Prochlorococcus marinus str. NATL2A: one gene and its partner. The protein of the gene in region 2 interacts with the protein of the main gene of each other region in a pairwise test. Links are inferred from orthologs where the notes say so. Each region holds a gene or a part of one and is shown on either strand. Other genes may lie near its edges. The genes, in order: PMN2A_RS08175 and PMN2A_RS02715.

What was found.
Region 1: the proteins of PMN2A_RS02715 (region 2) and PMN2A_RS08175 interact in binary tests that used the Escherichia coli proteins (3 or more experiments, as listed by UniProt). The link is inferred for Prochlorococcus marinus str. NATL2A from one-to-one orthologs.

Annotation. Positions count from the first base shown.
Region 1 is NC_007335.2:1,478,851-1,485,332, reverse strand. What follows is about bases 3,354-6,251. They hold PMN2A_RS08175 (FtsW/RodA/SpoVE family cell cycle protein), read right to left. Parts: upstream 5,470-6,251; coding sequence 4,237-5,469; downstream 3,354-4,236. Other genes in these bases: PMN2A_RS08170 (membrane protein), read left to right, coding at 5,893-6,251; PMN2A_RS08180 (cytochrome c biogenesis CcdA family protein), read right to left, coding at 3,477-4,217; PMN2A_RS08185 (cytochrome c biogenesis protein ResB), read right to left, coding at 3,354-3,471. Outside these bases: PMN2A_RS08210 (hypothetical protein), read right to left, coding at 1-113; PMN2A_RS08205 (TlyA family RNA methyltransferase), read left to right, coding at 204-998; PMN2A_RS08200 (P-II family nitrogen regulator), read right to left, coding at 1,001-1,339; PMN2A_RS08195 (hypothetical protein), read right to left, coding at 1,379-1,606; queF (preQ(1) synthase), read left to right, coding at 1,816-2,202; more of PMN2A_RS08185, read right to left, coding at 2,191-3,353; more of PMN2A_RS08170, read left to right, coding at 6,252-6,312; atpB (F0F1 ATP synthase subunit A), read left to right, coding at 6,388-6,482.
Region 2 is NC_007335.2:501,396-513,695, reverse strand. Bases 3,455-6,368 are described here. They hold PMN2A_RS02715 (peptidoglycan D,D-transpeptidase FtsI family protein), read right to left. Parts: upstream 5,853-6,368; coding sequence 4,056-5,852; downstream 3,455-4,055. Other genes in these bases: PMN2A_RS02710 (hypothetical protein), read right to left, coding at 5,861-6,325; PMN2A_RS02720 (transaldolase), read right to left, coding at 3,455-3,963. In the rest of the region: cobO (cob(I)yrinic acid a,c-diamide adenosyltransferase), read left to right, coding at 1-406; pyrH (UMP kinase), read left to right, coding at 504-1,217; frr (ribosome recycling factor), read left to right, coding at 1,286-1,834; PMN2A_RS02725 (NAD(P)/FAD-dependent oxidoreductase), read left to right, coding at 1,831-2,961; more of PMN2A_RS02720, read right to left, coding at 2,965-3,454; PMN2A_RS02705 (CPBP family intramembrane glutamic endopeptidase), read right to left, coding at 6,410-7,756; PMN2A_RS02700 (histidine phosphatase family protein), read left to right, coding at 7,866-9,194; lepB (signal peptidase I), read right to left, coding at 9,332-10,027; PMN2A_RS02690 (Spx/MgsR family RNA polymerase-binding regulatory protein), read right to left, coding at 10,110-10,457; PMN2A_RS02685 (inorganic diphosphatase), read right to left, coding at 10,510-11,037; PMN2A_RS02680 (hypothetical protein), read right to left, coding at 11,024-11,272; PMN2A_RS02675 (hypothetical protein), read right to left, coding at 11,376-11,837; PMN2A_RS02670 (proline--tRNA ligase), read left to right, coding at 12,012-12,300. UniProt on the Escherichia coli protein: Essential cell division protein that catalyzes cross-linking of the peptidoglycan cell wall at the division septum. Required for localization of FtsN.

The DNA of each region.
Region 1 (6,482 bases), 970 kb from region 2 along the record:
GGTAGAAGTTCAAGCACTTCTCCAGTTTGTTTTTTTGAGGTTAGATGAAAATGACCATGGCTAGATAGCTCATTTTCATTGGTTGGATGCCTGAGCTTTTTAGACAAAACCATATGGTCAGTTGAATAGATTCTCTATTGAAAAAGAGGATAAGCACGAGTTCTGCGGTTTTTGTTCCGTTTCCTGTTTGTTTTTGTAAACAAATGACTAAAAAATCGCGATTAGATCTTCACTTGCTGACTAAAGGGTTGGTGAAAACACGTCAAGAGGCTCAGAACCTTATCAGAGCTGGCAAAGTTAAAACAATTAACGGTCAAATTCTTGATAAGCCAGGCCAAGAAGTTTTAAGAGATCTTGAGATAGAAGTTACGCAGCCCTTGAGATATGTATCTAGAGGGGGTGAAAAGTTGGCTGAAGCGTTTAATCAATTTCCTCTAGATATTAAGAATAGGATTTGTTTAGATGCTGGGATTTCAACTGGTGGTTTTACAGATTGTCTTTTACAGCAAGGAGCGGCAAAGGTTTATGGAGTTGATGTTGGCTATGGTCAGACTGCATGGAGTATTAGAAATGATCCAAGAGTGGTTCTTTTGGAACGAACCAATATTAGGCATTTAACTCCTGAAAAATTATTCAATGATGGAGACCCAATACCAGATTTCGCAGTAGCTGATTTATCTTTTATCTCTCTTAAAATTGTTTTACCGAGTATCAAATCTCTTCTTCAATCTGACCGGTCTGAGTTGTTGGTATTAGTGAAACCTCAATTTGAGGTTGGCAAAGATAAAGTTGGCAAAGGTGGAGTGGTTCGTGATCATTCGCTACATGCTGAGGCTGTAGAGGGTGTGGTTAACGAATCTAAAAAATATGGATGGAATCCGAAAGGGTTAATTGCATCGCCTTTAAAAGGTCCTGCTGGTAATCAAGAATATCTTCTTTGGATGGGTGATGAGGTAAAAGGCAATATTGAACTCGAAAAATTATTTAATGTTTTTTGAGATTAAAGAGCTATTTCGTTCCTGTCGCCCGTTCTTATTCGAACAACGGAATCAATTGGGCTAACAAAAATTTTGCCATCTCCGATCTCTCCTGTCTTGGCTGCATCAGCAATAGCTTTTAAAACAATTTCAGATTTTTCATCAGGAACTACTACCTCAACTTTGAGCTTTTGAAGAAACTCAACGGTGAATTCTGATCCTCTATATCTCTCAACTTGTCCTTTTTGTCTGCCAAACCCTCTTACCTCGCTTACAGTCATGCCAACTATACCTGCATTTACTAATGCAATCTTTACATCCTCCAGCTTAAAAGGTCGGATTATTGCCTCTATCTTTTTCATGTCGATGTAAGTAGCTTCAAGAATCTTAGATAGTTTTTATCAGATTTTGTCTATTTGAATTAGAGAATTGATGAAATTTACATTTAGACCAGCATTTTGGGCATCTCCACCAAGCATTTCTGCATCTTGTCTAGGAAGTATTACTTGCCCATTACTGATTGATTCCCAGTGTTCAGATTCAAAATGAGTTTGTAGCCAAAGGATTCCATGAATACTAGTTGGTTTTATTTGAGTTCCATTTCGTTTATTAGAAAGACTTATGTCCATGTAAAACCTTTAGTTATATCCATTAGGGGGGATAGCGAAGATAAGTTTTGTACCCAATGATACAAATCAGCTTTTTGGAATCATTTCGCTATTTTTAGATTAAAAGAATTTATTTAAAGTTTGAATTTTTAATCAAGCTTTTATGTAGTGTGAGTTTTAAATGCAGTTAAAATGTGATTAGACAAGAAAAAGACATCAAAGATGAAATTATGTATGGGGAGAGGGAAATAGAGGCTGGGAGTTTAATTTGTTTCCCAAATCCAAATATTAATAGAGATTATGAGATTTCAATAGATTTCCCTGAATTTACCTGTAAGTGTCCTTTTTCGGGATATCCTGATTTTGCAACTTTGAAAATTAAATATCAACCAAATACTAAGGTCATAGAATTAAAGGCAATTAAACTTTACTTAAATAGCTTTCGAGAAAAGAAGATATCTCATGAAGAAGTTACGAATAAAATTATCGATGACTTTGTTGAAGTTTCTGATCCTAAGTGGATGCAATTAGAAGCTGATTTCAATCCTAGAGGTAATGTTCATACAATCATTAGAGTCTGTCATGGGAAAAGAAATAATTTAGAGCTAAGTCTCTAAAAAACTAATAAGATTCGGCAATTCTTTTGAAAGACCAGAGAGATTTCTATTACTTAATCCACCTATATAAATCATAGATTTTTCATTTTCATGTAAGACCCAGATTTTTTTAGTTGAAATAATACTAAGTGAACCACCAATAAGTATTATCGCAAAACTTAAATATACAAAAGGTACTCCAGGGTCGTGCTTTAAAAGTAATCCACTACTTGGGATTATATTTATTATCTTTATTAAAGCTCCTTTGACTTTTTCTTCCTTATTTATAATTAACTTTGTCAGTAGTGTTCCATCATTATCATAAATATTTACTGGTCCTAATTCACTATCTACGGTTAATAAAATCTGGTTTTTACCATCTTTATTAGTCGGTATAATTGTCCCCCAAACTTGTTCACCCAGCTCAGAAATGGGTTTTATTGGAATTTGTAATTTCGGACTATTATCAATTTTAATAGTTATTGCTGCTAAAGACCAGTCAGCTTGATATAATGTTAGACCTTTGTACCTTAGTGGATAATTAACACTAATTTCTTTTGATTGATTATTACCATTTGGCTCAATAACATTGACTATAGATTTATATTGCTCAGCTCTTCCTTGAGGGTCTCTTTCGATTTGAAACTTTTGCAATTCAATGGTTAACCCTTTCTCTTCATTATTGTTCAATAAATCTATTGATCTACCAGGAGCTAAAAATTTTTCTATGGTTTTTCCATTTAATGATCCGTATGTTGCCCCTATCATTAATAGGATCATGCCTAGATGAATTAATATAGGTCCTAATCTACCTATTACTCCTTGGCGAGCAGCTATTCTTCCATCTGTTTCTTTTACATTCCAACCTTGTTTTTTTAAATTAAGTTTAATTTTCTCTAAGCTCTTTGCGCAATTATTAGTCACTATTGTTTGAGCAACAGAAAGCTTTGCTATTTGACTAGGTGATTTGTAATCTATCCAGTTTAATGCTGATTTAAGTATCGGTAATTGTCTCCTGAAGCTACAAACTGAAAGAGCTAAACCTAGCCATATAAGTAAGAATAAAAACCAAAAACTTGTATAAACATGATCGAATTCAAAAAGTAGTAATATTTTTGCATTAATTATTCCAAGAAAAGGATTCTTATTGAAATTATCGTAATAGAATTGATTTGATTCTTGTTGTGGTATTAAAGTCCCGGCTGCGCATGAAACAGCTATTACTAATAAAAGTAATATTGCAATTTTTAAGCTAGAAAGCCAGTTTAAAACTTGGCTGATTTTTTTCATCTATTTTATATCCAAATAGAAAGTAGGCTTATTAGACCAATGGTTAACAAAATGACTCCGCTAATTGGTGGAACCCATTTCCCAATAGGTCGCAACGATAATAATTTTGGAATACTTGCTGCAAATGTACCTGCTACAAATAAAGGAACAATTTGTCCAATCGCAAAACTTCCAAGAAAAATCGTGCCGCTTAGAGGATTTCCTTGTTTGGCAACCCAAGCGAGAAGAACTGCAAGAACAGGAGTAGTGCAGGGCGATGATGCTAATCCAAAAGCAAAACCTGCTGAAACTGGAGCGAATGCAGAAGGAACTTTATTTTTCCAAATTTCAGGGTCAGGACCAGATGGAAGTGAGAATTTCAAAATCCCAAGCAGATTAAGACCCATAATTATTGCTAAAAAACTAATGAATATTGAAAAGAAACCTGGTAATTGACCATAAATTTTTCCTAAGAACCCGCTTAGACTTCCTAATACAACTAGTGAAAAAACTATACCGCTGCAGAAACTAATCGTTTTTTGTAAAGGGTTTTGGTTATTTTTAAATCCAGCTAAATAAGCAACTGTGATTGGTAAAAGTGATAATGAACAGGGCCCCAAGCTAGTCAAGAGTCCTCCAGTGAAAACTATCAGAATTGTTAGGGGAGTTGGATTATTGAGCCCATTATTAATTAACTGCTCGCCATGACGAGTCAAATCAGAGAAAATTAAATTTATATGAGAAATGTTCAAAAAGAGACTTTCCACTCTAAATTCTTTTTCCAGATTATCTAGCTAAAAGTCTATTTGAGGGATTTTTAATTAATAATTCTGAAGATTCAATAGAGGATCTGACCAATAGGGCAGCTATTAGTAAGCTTGAAATTAATGAGTTTCCCCCATAGCTAACCATAGGGAATGGAAGGCCCGTGGTAGGCATTGCTCCTGATGAAACTGCTATATGCATAATTGATTGGCCAACAAGAATAGTACCTGAACCAATAGAGATTAGTTTAGAATAATTGTTTCTACAATTAAGAGATATTTTCAGGGTTAAGTATGCAACTACAAGCAGAAATGATAAAAGTAAAACTGATCCAAAGAATCCAAATTCTTCAGCAAAAACAGCAAAAATAAAATCAGTACTCCTGTAGGGTAAGTATTGTAATTTTTGCATAGAAAGACCATAACCTTCTCCTAATAGACCACCTGAACCAATAGCATAAAGACTCTGAATTAATTGATATCCACTTCCTTGTGGATCTTTCCAAGGGTCGATAAATGACATGACGCGGTTTTGTTGATAGGTATTAAAAAAAATGCTTGTTGCACCAATAAAAAAACCAGATATAGCGGTGTTAAAAAGATTTCGGAATTTAATACCGGATGCTAATGCAATCATCCAAAGTAATATCCCTATTAATGCAGCTGTGCTTAAATTTGGCTGCTTTATGATTAATACAAGAATAGAGGCAAAGATAGTTAACCAAAAAATTTTTTTTTCTGAATTTATTCTTTCCCATTGACCAAAAAGCTTTGCACTTTGGAGAATGATGAAAGGTTTTATTAACTCAGATGGTTGAATTTGGACTGGGCCGATAATCAACCATCGAGTAGAACCATTAACGGTGCTACCGAAAAAGCTTGTTGATGCAATTAGAACCATACCTATAAAAAGGCACGGTCCTGATAGTTTAAGCCAATTTTTTAGATTGATATTTATAGCTAGGTAGAAAATGCTCCAACTTGCGACCAGCCAAATTAGTTGTCTTTTTATGTAATAAGCACCTTCACCCATTTCTCTAGTTGCTACCCACCAACTAGCTGATCCGAGGATAAAGATTCCTGATATGCTCCAAAAGGCGATTAATCCCATGATCAAGCGCCCCTCCTTTGGCCAAAAAGACCAGGGCAATGGAAGTATTTTGTTGCTTAATAAATTATCCAGATAATCTTTTGATTCAAAAGTATTTTTCCTTCTGGTTTTTGAATGAATTTTCTTATTAGAAATATTACTCAAAGGATCTTTTGCTTATAAACCATTGAGCCGCTTAATTGCCATCTTGCCAAGTCTTTAAATGTAGTTGGTGTAATTTTTTATCGAATTTCAGAAAATTCAAGAAGATTTTTATTATTTCAAATTTAATTGTTAGTTTTTAGAGACAAAATAAAATAATAGATGAATTTTTAATTATTAAATTACATATCATCAGGATTAGAAATGTAAACAGATTATTTATTGATTTAGATTGAAAAACTAAAATTGTGCTTCAAATTCTTGCTCAAGTCATAAAATTAACCAACTTTTCAATTTATTGATAAATTTTTTTTGTTTAGATGCAAGTCTCGTGATAGATTTCGCGGGCCTTTGCAGAGAGCATAGGTGTCTTGATTGCAATCAACTTCTCACTATCACTGATGAACTCATATAAGAGGAATTTTTGTGGCATCTGAGATTGTTGAAAATTGCTCAAGTCATGATCCTCTTCTGGACATTGATTCATCGGACTCATCGTCCGGAGTCAAATCAGACGAATATCTTGAACTTCAATTTCGAGTGTTCCGTCTGGCATTTTTATTGACTATTTTTTCTGTTGGCATAGCAGGGTTCTTTTGGGGAATCCAAGCTGGCGCAAGCCTATTTATTGGTGCTTTATCAGGAATTTTTTATTTTCGCTTGCTTGCTCGCGGAATTGGAAGGTTGGGTACTTCATCAAAAATCGTCGGTAAAGTCCAGTTGTTAGTTCCGGTCCTTTTGGTTTTGGTGTCTTCTAGATTTCCTCAGCTTGATTTGATTCCGGCTCTATTAGGATTTTTGCTTTATAAACCAGCGTTAATTATTCAGTTTCTATCTATGCCATAGGGCTTATTTAGAAATCAAATTTTTAAGTTTTGTTTGTTTGGCTTTTATTTTCTACGCAACCTAAACTTCCAGATAATGGGTTTTTTGCCATTTGTTTTTCCTTTCGCTGAATTAGAAGTTGGTCAACAACTTTATTGGCAAATTGGAAATTTTAGAATTCACGGCCAAGT
Region 2 (12,300 bases):
CAAAGGTGGATGGGAACCAGGTGAGTCATTAGCTTTCAAAATATTTGGGGATAAGTTAAAGTTTCATGCATGTGGGGAAGGGTTCACGTGGGAAACACAAGATAGAAATAGAGATATAAATTTAGTCAAGTCAAGCTGGAGAAAGGCGGTCTCATATATTAAAGACCCAAATTATAAACTTATAATTTTAGACGAGATCATTGTTGCAATAAAACTTGGATATATTGATGAAGATGAAATTATAAATGGTATAAATTTGCGTCCAGAACTTACACATATAGTCTTGACTGGAAGAGGAGCCTCAGAAAAATTAATCAATTCAGCTGATCTTGTGACAGAAATGAAATTAATCCACCACCCCTTTAGAGAGCAGGGAATAAAAGCACAAGAAGGAATTGAATATTAATCTATAGTCCTAAGAATATTTCCATCGCAAGGGATCCAATACAGATTTCAAGACGTTCACCCAGGACTTGCTACTGTCAAATTGTTATGAATTTTTAATGACATACTCTAGAGCACTAATAAAACTCAGTGGTGAAGCTCTTATGGGAGATAAACCTTATGGGATTGATCCTGAAATTGTTCAATCAATTGCCAAGGATGTTTCAAAAGTGGTTGAAAATGGCACGCAAATAGCAATTGTTGTTGGCGGCGGAAATATTTTTAGAGGTTTAAAAGGATCAGCGGCAGGAATGGATAGAGCCACGGCTGACTATGTAGGGATGCTTGCAACCGTAATGAATGCAATTACACTTCAAGATGGATTAGAAAGAGCTGGAGTACCTACAAGAGTTCAATCTGCTATTGACATGCAACAGATTGCAGAACCGTACATAAGAAGAAGAGCAATAAGACATCTTGAAAAAGGAAGAGTAGTAGTTTTTGGAGGTGGTTGCGGCAATCCATTTTTTACAACTGATACCACTGCTGCACTTAGGGCCGCTGAAATTAACGCCGAAGTTGTTTTCAAAGCTACGAAAGTTGATGGGGTTTACGATCGAGATCCAAAAAAATTCACTGATGCTGTCAAATATGACAATCTCACCTTTCAAGATGTATTGGCTAACGAAATAGGAGTAATGGATAGCACTGCTATCGCTCTTTGCAAAGATAATAAAATCCCAATAGTTGTATTTAATATTTTCCAACCTGGGAATATTGCTAAAGCAATTTCTGGTGAACCAATTGGATCAAGAATTTCTAATTCAAGTTAAAATTAAACTTTTTAAGCTTTTTAAGCTTTTTAAACTTTTAAAAATCAATTCGCAATAACTTTATCTGAATGTCAAATCAAGAGCTAAAAACCACAATGAGCAAATCTATAGAGGCAGCTCAGAGGAATTTCAATACCATCAGGACGGGGAGGGCAAATACATCTTTATTAGACAGAATATCAGTTGAATACTACGGGGCTGAAACTCCATTAAAATCTCTCGCAACTATCACTACCCCTGACTCTCAAACGATAGCAATTCAACCCTTCGACTTAGGCTCATTAGCTTCAATCGAAAAAGCAATTGCAACAAGTGATCTAGGTTTTACGCCAAATAATGATGGCAAGATAATTCGTATAAATGTTCCACCATTGACTGAAGAGCGTAGAAAAGAATTTTGCAAACTCGCATCCAAGTATGCAGAGGAAGGAAAAGTTGCCTTAAGAAATATACGCCGTGAAGCAATAGATAGAGTCAAAAAATCTGAAAAGGATGGTGATCTTTCAGAAGATCAAAGCAGAGATGAACAAGAAACAATTCAGAAAGAGACGGACAATTTTATTAAAGATATTGAAAAAAAACTTTCAGAAAAAGAAGCTGAGATTTTAAAAGTTTGACCCTCATAGATGTTGCCATTATTGGAGGGGGAGCATCAGGTACTACTACAGCATTTCATCTGGCTAGTAATAGTAAAAAGGTATGTATTCTTGAAAAAAATATTTTTTCTTCAGAGAGAATTTGCGGGGGTGGAATGTCTGCTGCAGTGCAAAACTGGTTTCCTTTTAAACTTTTACCAATAGTTGATGAAGTAATAACAAATGTAGAGTTTAGTTGGTGCAATACCGACAAGGTAGTCGCTGAGCTCTCGGGATCTTCTCCCTTTTGGATAGTTAAACGTGAAAAACTTGATTCATTCTTATTAGATCAAGCACTAAATTCTGGTTGTAATTTATTGACTACTTTTAAGGTAGTCGATATAAAAAAAAAATCTAATGTCTGGCATATTACCGCTCTTGATGGGAGACAAATAGAGGCAAGAGCAGTTGTTATTGCTGATGGTTCTCAATCGCCATGGCCTAAAACTTTTAATTTAGGTCCAACTCAACAGAAATTTGCCTCCACTTTCTCAGGGAGAATTAAAAGGAGGGGAAATTTAAGGAATGAAACTGCTAGATTTGAATTTGGTCTAGTAAAAAATGGATTTGCATGGGCCTTTCCATTAGACAATGAAGTAAATATTGGGATGGGAACTTTCCTAGATAATAAGAATTCACTTCCAGTTAATGAAATACTTAAATCATTTCTTCCTGATTTATGTTTTGATCCTTCTGAAGTAATTGGTCATGAAAAAAAATTAAGGATATGGAATGGCCACTGTAAATTAAACGGAGAAGGAATTCTCTTGGTTGGCGATGCCGCCTCATTATGTGATCCCTTTTTAGCGGAAGGATTAAGGCCCGCTTTGATGAGTGGATTTGAAGCTGCAAAAAGCCTTATTTATTGGCTAGATGGAGAAGTGAATTGTTTAGACGCATATACAAATACGATGCAAATAAACTGGGGGAATTCGATGGCTTGGGGTAAAAGAATTTCTCAAGTTTTTTATCGTTTTCCCAAAGTCGGATACCAATTAGGTGTAAAAAGGCCTACTGCTCCAAAAAGAATTGCACAAATTCTTTCAGGTGAGATGAGTTATGAAGACATTGCAAAAAGAGTAATCAAGCGATTACTCTTTCAAAATTAAAGCTCAGTGAGTTAGGGCAACTTCTCCTTCAATCAACTCAAGTCTTTCGTTCAATTGATTTTCTAATTTATCAATTGCTTTACTAAAACCGCTAATTCCATCGTCAAGTTTTTCCGTAGCCATTTTATCTCCAGCCATCATTAGTTCAAAAGAAGTCTGGTCTAGATGTATTTTCTCTTCAATGACTAAAGGTTTTTGTGCATTCAACTTAATGGGCAAGTCCATATGAGTTTCATTAAGTTGCTGAAGTAATTTGGGAGAAATCGTTAAGAGATCACATCCTGCAAGCTCGGTTATTTCCTCTATATTTCTGAAACTTGCTCCCATGACCTCTGTCTTATAACCATTTGACTTGAAAAAATTAAATATTTTAGTAACCGAAACTACCCCTGGGTCCTCAGTCGCTGGATAAGAATCCCTTCCTGTAGCAGATTTATACCAATCTAAAATTCTTCCAACAAAGGGTGAAATAAGCGTTACACCTGCCTCAGCACAAGCAACTGCTTGATAAAAATTAAACAACAAAGTTAAGTTGCAATGAATATTCTCTTTTTCTAATACTTCAGCAGCTTTTATTCCCTCCCACGTAGAGGCAATTTTGATTAAAACACGATCATTAGAAATACCATCTGCATTATATTTAGCAATTATTTTTCTTGCTTTTTCAATGGTCGCATCAGTATCAAAGCTTAGTCTTGCATCAACCTCTGTTGAAACACGGCCAGGAATTAATTTCAAAATCTCTTTACCAAAGACAACACACAGTTCATCCAAAGCTTCCTTAACCACATCGGCCTTAGCGGCACTGGTCCCTAACATTTCTCTTGAGGTGGTAAGTGCTTGATCAATCAAACTTTGATAAGCAGGCATTTGTGCAGCCGCAAGAATTAAAGAAGGATTTGTTGTAGCGTCTCTGGGATGATATTTTTTGATCGCTTCAAGATCACCAGTATCAGCCACCACCACAGTCATTGAAGATAGCTGACTAAGAAGGGATTCCATAATAAAAAACGTCTTTCATATGTAATAGACTAGCCATATTTTTTATAGATTTCACCCTTTAATTAGTACTTTTGGGAAAATTTAGCCATCTCTTAGCTTTTGCTAGCCAAATGTTCTTTTTTAGAAATACTTGGAGGGATTTTTTCTATCACAAGCAAAGTCTCAATAATTTTTTTTGCCACAGGGAGAGCCACCGTTGATCCATATGCATTTGGCTTTTGGGGTTCATCAATAACTGCTAAAACGACATAGCGAGGATCATCGATAGGAAGACTTGCAACAAAACTGCAAATTTTAGAATTATAGTTAAAACCATCCTGCGATTTTTGTGCCGTCCCTGTTTTTCCTCCAATTCGATAGCCAGGAACATCTACATCAATACCACTTTCATCGTAAAATGACACAACTGTTTCCATCCATCCAAGAACAGTCTTTGTAACCTCAGGAGATAACACCTGCTTTGGTTCTGAAGGAGAATTGAAATACGACTCATAATCACCTTTCAGGCCTTTAGTGATATGAGGCGTCACAAGTCTGCCTCCATTTGCAATTAAAGCGTGCAATTGAGCTAGTTTAAGCGGAGTAACAGAAAAGCCTTGACCAAAGGAGGCTACCGCTGGTTCTATCGGTTGATTGACAAAAGTCTGCTTTGATTTTATTTGCCCAGAAACTGCTCCTGGAAGATCAGTTTCTGGTATTTCTTCAATGCCTAGGCGCCTTAACCATTGCCAGTAAATACTCGCATTCAATTTATTCATAATTTTAACCATACCTACATTGCTTGAGACTTGTAACACTTCAGGGAAAGTCAATATCCCGTTAGGCCTCCGATCCCAATTAGAGAGAGGCCATCCTCCTACTGTAACTAGACCATCATCATTCACTTCTCCATTAGGGCTTATAACCCCCTCCTCCAATGCTAATGCCAAGTTAATTGGCTTAAAGGTAGAACCAGGTTCAAATAATTCTTGCACTGACCACTCTTTAAAAAGAGATGGAGAATAATCCCAATATTTATTAGGATCATAAGTTGGCGTAGAAGCCAATGCCAGAAGTTCTCCTGTATCTATATCCATTACGATGACCACACCTTTTTTTGCATCCCACTTCTTTACTTGCTTACTTATTTCTTTAATGGCTACTTCTTGAAGCCTTACATCTAAGGTTAATTGGAGACTTAGTTGATCCTCTTCAAAGACACCACGTTGAACACCTGTAGGCAAAGGTGTTCCATCAGCTCCTCTTCTGATTAAACTTGCTTTTTCTAGACGCTTTAGATCACTATCTAAACTTAATTCCAATCCAGCCTGAGGTCTTCTATCCAAATCCAAAAAACCAACTACATTTGCAAAAAGAGACCCGTGAGGATAAAGCCTTTGAGGATACACCTCCAAATCAATACCACTTATTCCAAGTTTCTTAATAGCATTAGCTTGCTCGGGCGTCACCCCCTCTGCAAGTTTTACCCCTGAGGAATAATTTCCTACTTTTTTTAAAATATCATCAACACTTATGGATAGTGGGGCAGAAAGAAGCTTTGCTACTTCGACTGGTTTACGAACTGTCCTAGATGAATCACCGGGAAAATTAAAATACCTAGGGTGAGCCCAAATTTTAAAACGTCTCTCATCTATTGCGACAAGCTTTCCATTTCTATCTAAAATAGATCGACGTGTCCCCAGAGGGGTCTTTTGTTCTGTTTGAACTTCGCGTGCTAGAGCTCTTAATTGTTCAGACTGAAATAGCTGAAGCCAACCTACCCTTAAAAAAAGGCCCCCAAGTCCAAGGCATAATAAAACAAAGATAATTCTAAATCTGGAATGAGATAGGGGCTGAAGAGTGTTTACTTTAAAAGTCTTTCTTTTCTTTCTATGATCAGAACTTCTCATGGGAATTATTAGTAACCTGATTTAACGGGAAAAGAAGATATTTTCTCTAGAAGTCTACTTTTCAATGTCACATCGAATGATTTTTTAGTTTCTTCTGGTTTTGGTCTATCTACGTATATAAGATCTTCCGCTTTAGTGGGAACTAAATTTCTAGACAACTTTTGATTTCTCAATAGATAACTTTCAAGGATTGATGTTGACTCCAATGTCCTTCGGTTCAAGTCTCTAGTAGTTTCAAGTTTAGTAAAAGACTTAGTCCACAAATATTGAGAATGCAGAGCTACGGATGACATTATCGCCACTGTTATGAGTATGCCTAACAATGCACCATCTAAAACGATATGAAGAGCTGCTTGAATTGGAAACTTTCTTTGAACCTGTTTTGAGGAGAAAACACTGTTTAACAATTCCTTGGACAACTTCTTTTTTTGAAATTGGCCTGCTTTCTGTTTATATTGAGTTCGACTAATCAAATCAAAATTCGAAAGTAATTCAAGTCAAACACCTTGATCAAGCAACTGCAAGAGCTGGAATACTGATATTTTTTTTATTTAATCTCAAGCTACTAATAGTAGACTAATAAAAGTGACTCCATTCCAGAGGGAATGCATAAGAGCACAAGGAAATAACCTTCCTGAGCTCAATCTCATCAAACCAAGACCAATTCCTAATACAAATAGAGGAGGTAATTCCCCTACACTTAAATGAGCTAAAGCAAAGATCAAGGCACTTAATAAAACTCCGCTAGCTTTGCCAACTTTGGATACCAATACAGGCAAAAGAATACCCCTAAAAACTAACTCCTCAAAAACTGGAGCCAAAACAACAGTTGTAATCAAAAGCAAAAATAATGGAAAGAATTCATCACTACCTAAAACCAATTCCAATAGAGGATTACTTCCTCCTTGGTCACCAATAATCTCATTCATTAGCCATCCAATAAGCAGCACTAAAGGCATAATCATTAACCATCCACTTATTGATTTAAAAAGTCCTTCTTTGATTGGTCTGATTTTCCATTGAAGCCAACCTCCATCAATCCCCGAAGGAACTAAACCCATTAATTGATATCTAATTATAAATAAAGGAGCTATAGTCATTGAACAGTAACCAATAAATACTCTTAGAGATTGGTTTAATGGAGAGGATAAATTATTAAACAATAAATCTGTTATTGGTATAATTAGTGCGGGGAAAACGACTTCACCAATAACAACGAAACCACCAGAGATTAGAAGAACCATATCTATTAATGATAGGGGGGGGGATATCATTTCTGGCCATGGAGTATTTTTCTTTCTTAAGAAAACGAAAGCATACCTAATCAAGAATATACTCCCTATAACAGAAGCAAAAAATGGAAATAATTGTGAAGTTAAAAGCCTTATAGCTGTTAGGGAATTATATTTTTGATTAATACATTTTTCATCAGTAAATCCCAAGTTGGAACATGAAATTTGATAAAGTAAAGGGTCTAATTTAATCTCATCAAAATCAGGAAATTTATATAGTTCTTTACCTTGTTGTCTATCCAATATATAGCCTTTAATTGTTTCAAACTTTTTATCATTAAAATCTTTCATCAACATAAATTTTTGCTCACTCTCAGACTCTTCCAGAATTGCTAGTAACAATCTTTCTCTATCCTCTATTTGTTCCAAAGGAATGTCACTGAGGGCTTGATAAAGTTTTTTTTGAGGTTCTGAACCTAAAAATACTTCTTGTATTGTTTCAGGTAAAGATGAAGAAGCTGACACTGCCATCTCAGTTTGCATCAAAGAAATCTTTGGAGCTACTGAGGGTCGTTCAAAGCTTTCTTGCAAACCTTGTTGCCATATCAGAACAGTTAAAAGTAATGAAAATAGAGCGATCGCCCATTTCCAACCAGTTTTGGCTTGTCTCATAAAATCAACTTGTTAAGACTGACATGGAGAAAGACTTCTATCTTTACTAAAAGAACCTTAGATTGCCCTCATGGCGAATACCATAAATATCTAGAAGACACTTTATTTAATGACATTGCGTCTAATTTTTGTCCGTCATGGATTGAGCAGTTTTAACAAGGAAGGTCGTATTCAAGGAAGAAACGACCTTTCAACATTAACTAGAGAAGGGCAATTGCAAGCTGAAGCGGCCGGAAAAACAATTTCTTCTATTCCAATAGATGCAATTTATAGCTCTCCTTTACAAAGAGCATCAGAAACCACAAGAATCATTATTAAACAACATCAAAGTGAGCTTCAAGCAACTTATACAGACGAACTCCTAGAGGTTGACCTTGGGCCTTGGAGTGGTTTAACAAAAAATGAAATAAAAAATCAGTTCCCAGAAGAGCTGTCTATTTGGCAAAAAGAGCCAAAGGAACTGACTATTAATAGAGACGACGGTTCAAAATTTCAACCAATTAAAGAACTCTTATCTCAAGCTGAAAATTTCTTAAAATCACTATTTGATGCTCATTCAGGGTCAAATAAAACAATTTTGATAGTTGCCCATAATGCAATTCTTAGATGCTTGATACTGAAATTAATTAATGAGCCATCAAAAGGGTTTAGAAGATTGAAGTTAGATAACACCTCAATCTCAATTTGTAATATTAATTTTAATGATTGGAAAGATAGACAAGTTCAAATCCAATGTCTCAATAATGTTGCTCATTTAAATCCTACAATTCCAAAAAAAAAGAGTAAAAAAAGAATTATTTTAGTTAGGCATGGTGAAACAGACTGGAATAAACAAGGAAGGTTCCAAGGACAAATTGATATTCCCTTAAATAAAAATGGTAAATCCCAAGCAAAGGCCGCAAGTGAATTTTTAAAAACCAATATTTTACAAAAAGCTTTCAGTAGCTCTCTATCAAGACCAAAAGAAACAGCTCAGATAATTCTAAACGAACATCCAGGGATCGAAATTTCTCTCAAAGACAACCTAATAGAAATTGGTCACGGAAAATGGGAAGGGAAGTTGGAGTCTGAGATAAAGACCGACTGGCCAGATCTTCTACAAACATGGAAGATTTCACCTGAAAAAGTTCAAATGCCAGAGGGAGAAAATATAAAAGAAGTCTCCACGAGATCCATTACTGGTTGGAATGAGATTTGCAAAGACCTTAAAAACGATGAAACCGCATTGGTTGTCGCTCATGATGCAGTTAACAAAACCATTCTTTGTCATCTTTTAGGGTTAATGCCATCAAATATTTGGATGATAAAACAAGGTAATGGAGGCGTTACAGTCATTGATCTCTCAGACAACGAAGGGCAACCAGATCAAATTACCTGTTTAAATATCACTTCACATTTAGGAGGAATTATCGACTCAACAGCTGCTGGAGCTCTCTAATTTAATGACTAGTAGTTATTTTATGATGATATTCAAATCCTGAAAAGGAAGCATCACATATCAAAAGAGAAGCTGTTTTAATCAAAATGGGGGTGAACAAAGACAAAAGGCAGTTGGGAAAGTTATTGATTATAGGCTCAGTAATTAAGCTTACCTAAACGATTAATAGGCCAAAAGCGCCAGCTTGCTTTGCCAATTATTTCATTATGGGGTAAGAACCCCCCTCCTGGCCAAAAGCGACTATCCCAACTATTAGCACGGTTATCCCCCAAAACGAATACATGCCCTTTTGGAACAGTTGAAGTCATCGGAGGACATAGATTAAATTTAGATTTACTTGGGCAGAAGTTCATAACATATGGTTCATTGATTGATCTACCGTTCAAAACAATCTCTCCCTTACCATTAATCAAAAGACGATCTCCTCCCACCGCTACTATTCGTTTGATATAAGCATCACAAGCACGATCAGATAGAGTAGGTATCCAAGAAATTAATGGAAAAGTTATTAATGAACATTGAAATTTAGACGGAAGTTGTTTAGTCCTATCAGCTATCAATTTCTTATCAAAGGAATATGGTGAGTTGAAAACTACAATTTCCCCACGCAAAGGTGACCTTTGGCGCAAAGAAAGTTTTTCAACAATTAGTCGATCATTAACTTTCAATCCTGGCAGCATTGAACCCGAGGGTATATATCTAGCTTCTGCTATAAAATGACGAATACCTATATAAAGGAGAATAGTTAGAGAAATAGGTCCCCACGTATCAAAGAAAGAATACCACCAACAATTTTTACTTTCTTTACTCGAGTCTGAATGGTTGTGCTTCAATTGTTTATCAATAATAAATGTATAGTTTACTTTATTTGTAAAGACTACTTATATTCAGTCAATGATAGTGATCATGTGAATTTCAAAGTAATTTCTCAGCCCACTTTTCTTCTTTAAATCCAACTAAAAAACATTTACTAGATTTGTATAAAAAAGGTCTCTTTATTAATCTGGGTTCCAATATAAGTTGCTCAAACAAATCATTATCACTCATTTTTTTTACAGCATCCGAACCCATAGAACGATATACAACCCCACTAGTATTTAAAAGATATTTTCTATCCCCATATAGCTCACTAGCTGAGATAAGCATTTCCTTGGACGGGGGGGATTTTAAAAGATCAATTAATTCAAAGGGAATATCATTGTATTTAAGCCACTTAATCGCTCTGCGACAAGTTGAGCATGAGGAATAACTAAATAATTTCAAGTTTTCAAAGCATAAAAAAGATAAGTTTACCCAAAAAAGAAAATTAAAATAGTTATTTTTGGGTTATCTCCAAATGATGTGCTTCTATGCAACTTTTTAATAATTCATCAACAGCATCGTAGTCTCTCCATCCATCTATTTCGATCACCCTCCCTTCCAAGCTTTTATAGGTTCTAAAAAACTCAGCCACATCCTCCAATTGGTCCTGAGCTATTTGCTTAATAGTATTAATTTCTCTTTGTCTTGGATCTGCAGTAGGTACACATAAAAGTTTGCCATCGTAGGCCCCAGAATCATGCATATCAAGAACTCCTATAGGTCTTGCCTGAATCAAGCAACCTGCAAAAGTAGGTTCTTCCATCACGACCATTGCATCAAGCGGCGCTCCATCCTCAGCAAGAGTATTTGGAACAAATCCATAATCAAATGGGTATTTCACTGAAGAATGCAAAACTCTATCCAGAGCCATAATTCCTGCAGAGCTAAAATATTCGTATTTATTTCTACTGCCAGCAGGAATCTCTACAACTAGATTTACTAATCCAGGCGATGGTGAAGGAGGAAGATCACTCAGGTCCATTTTGATTTATTGAAGTCGGTAAGCTTTTTGTTGTCTCTGGCCTTTCACTTATGACAGCTAATAATGGTATTCCTAGCATTACAAATACTATTGCTAAACCAATTAAAGAAGTTGAGGTACTATTAAAACTATAAGGATCTTCATCATCTGCAGATAGTTGGTCTTTTTCTTTATTAAGCAAAAGAGGGTCAATCTCGGGTGATTGCGTATTAATTAAATGTGGTTCTAAATCCATGTAATGTTTGGAATAAATAAACCGTTAGTCAAATGCGTGGAAATCAATTAAAATTCTTAATTAATGAGAATGTATATAGATACTATCCCACATTTAAGAATAACTAAGCAGCCTTTTTATCAGGATCTTGTAAATGATTAGGAATAGAGTGATTCTTATCAGATTGTCCATCAAGTTTATTCCTTATAATTCTCAACTCATCAAGTATTGCATTTAGAATATTTTGTGTTTCAGATGATGGAGAATTTAATATTTCTACAGTTACTTCCTTAATTCTGAGTATATCTTTTGCAAATCTTGCGACTTCATTGGGATGAAAAAGCAATTGATCTTTTTGATCGCTTCTAAATTCAGTGTTTAGTTTTCTAGGATTGAAAGGGGGATTAAGATTTCTTGTGTCAGTATTTGTATACCTGTATACGGAAGCTCTAGATCTATTCAATGTTTTCTGAACTTCGTCAATAGTCAATAATGAATCACTTGAGTTAGAAGCTGTATTCAACCCTTTATCTAAAAACTCCTCTGATCTTCCATTTGTTACTGAATTCACTGGCCCGTTAAACATTGCTAAAGAAAGCTTCTAGGAAAACATGTGGAAGAAGTTAGCAGAATAATCTAATTTAGACCATGTACAATTGGACACTTTAAAAAAACAACATGATTCCCGCACAAACAATATAGATATTCTTATGGCCAACACTCAAAGGACTAATCTCATAAAGATTTAAATTTTAGGCTTATGCGCGTCTCCCGCCTAATGCTGAACACTCTTAGAGACGTCCCTGCAGAAGCCGATATAATTTCACATCAGTTACTGGTAAGAGGTGGTTATGTTAAGCGCCTAACCGGAGGCATTTATGCATATATGCCATTACTTTGGAAGGTTCTAAAAAAAATAACCTCAATAGTTGAAGAAGAGTTATCAACAAAAGGTTGCCTGCAAACTCTTCTCCCTCAACTTCAGCCTTCAGAAATATGGGAAAGAAGTGGGAGGTGGAAATCATATACAAAGGGAGAAGGTATTATGT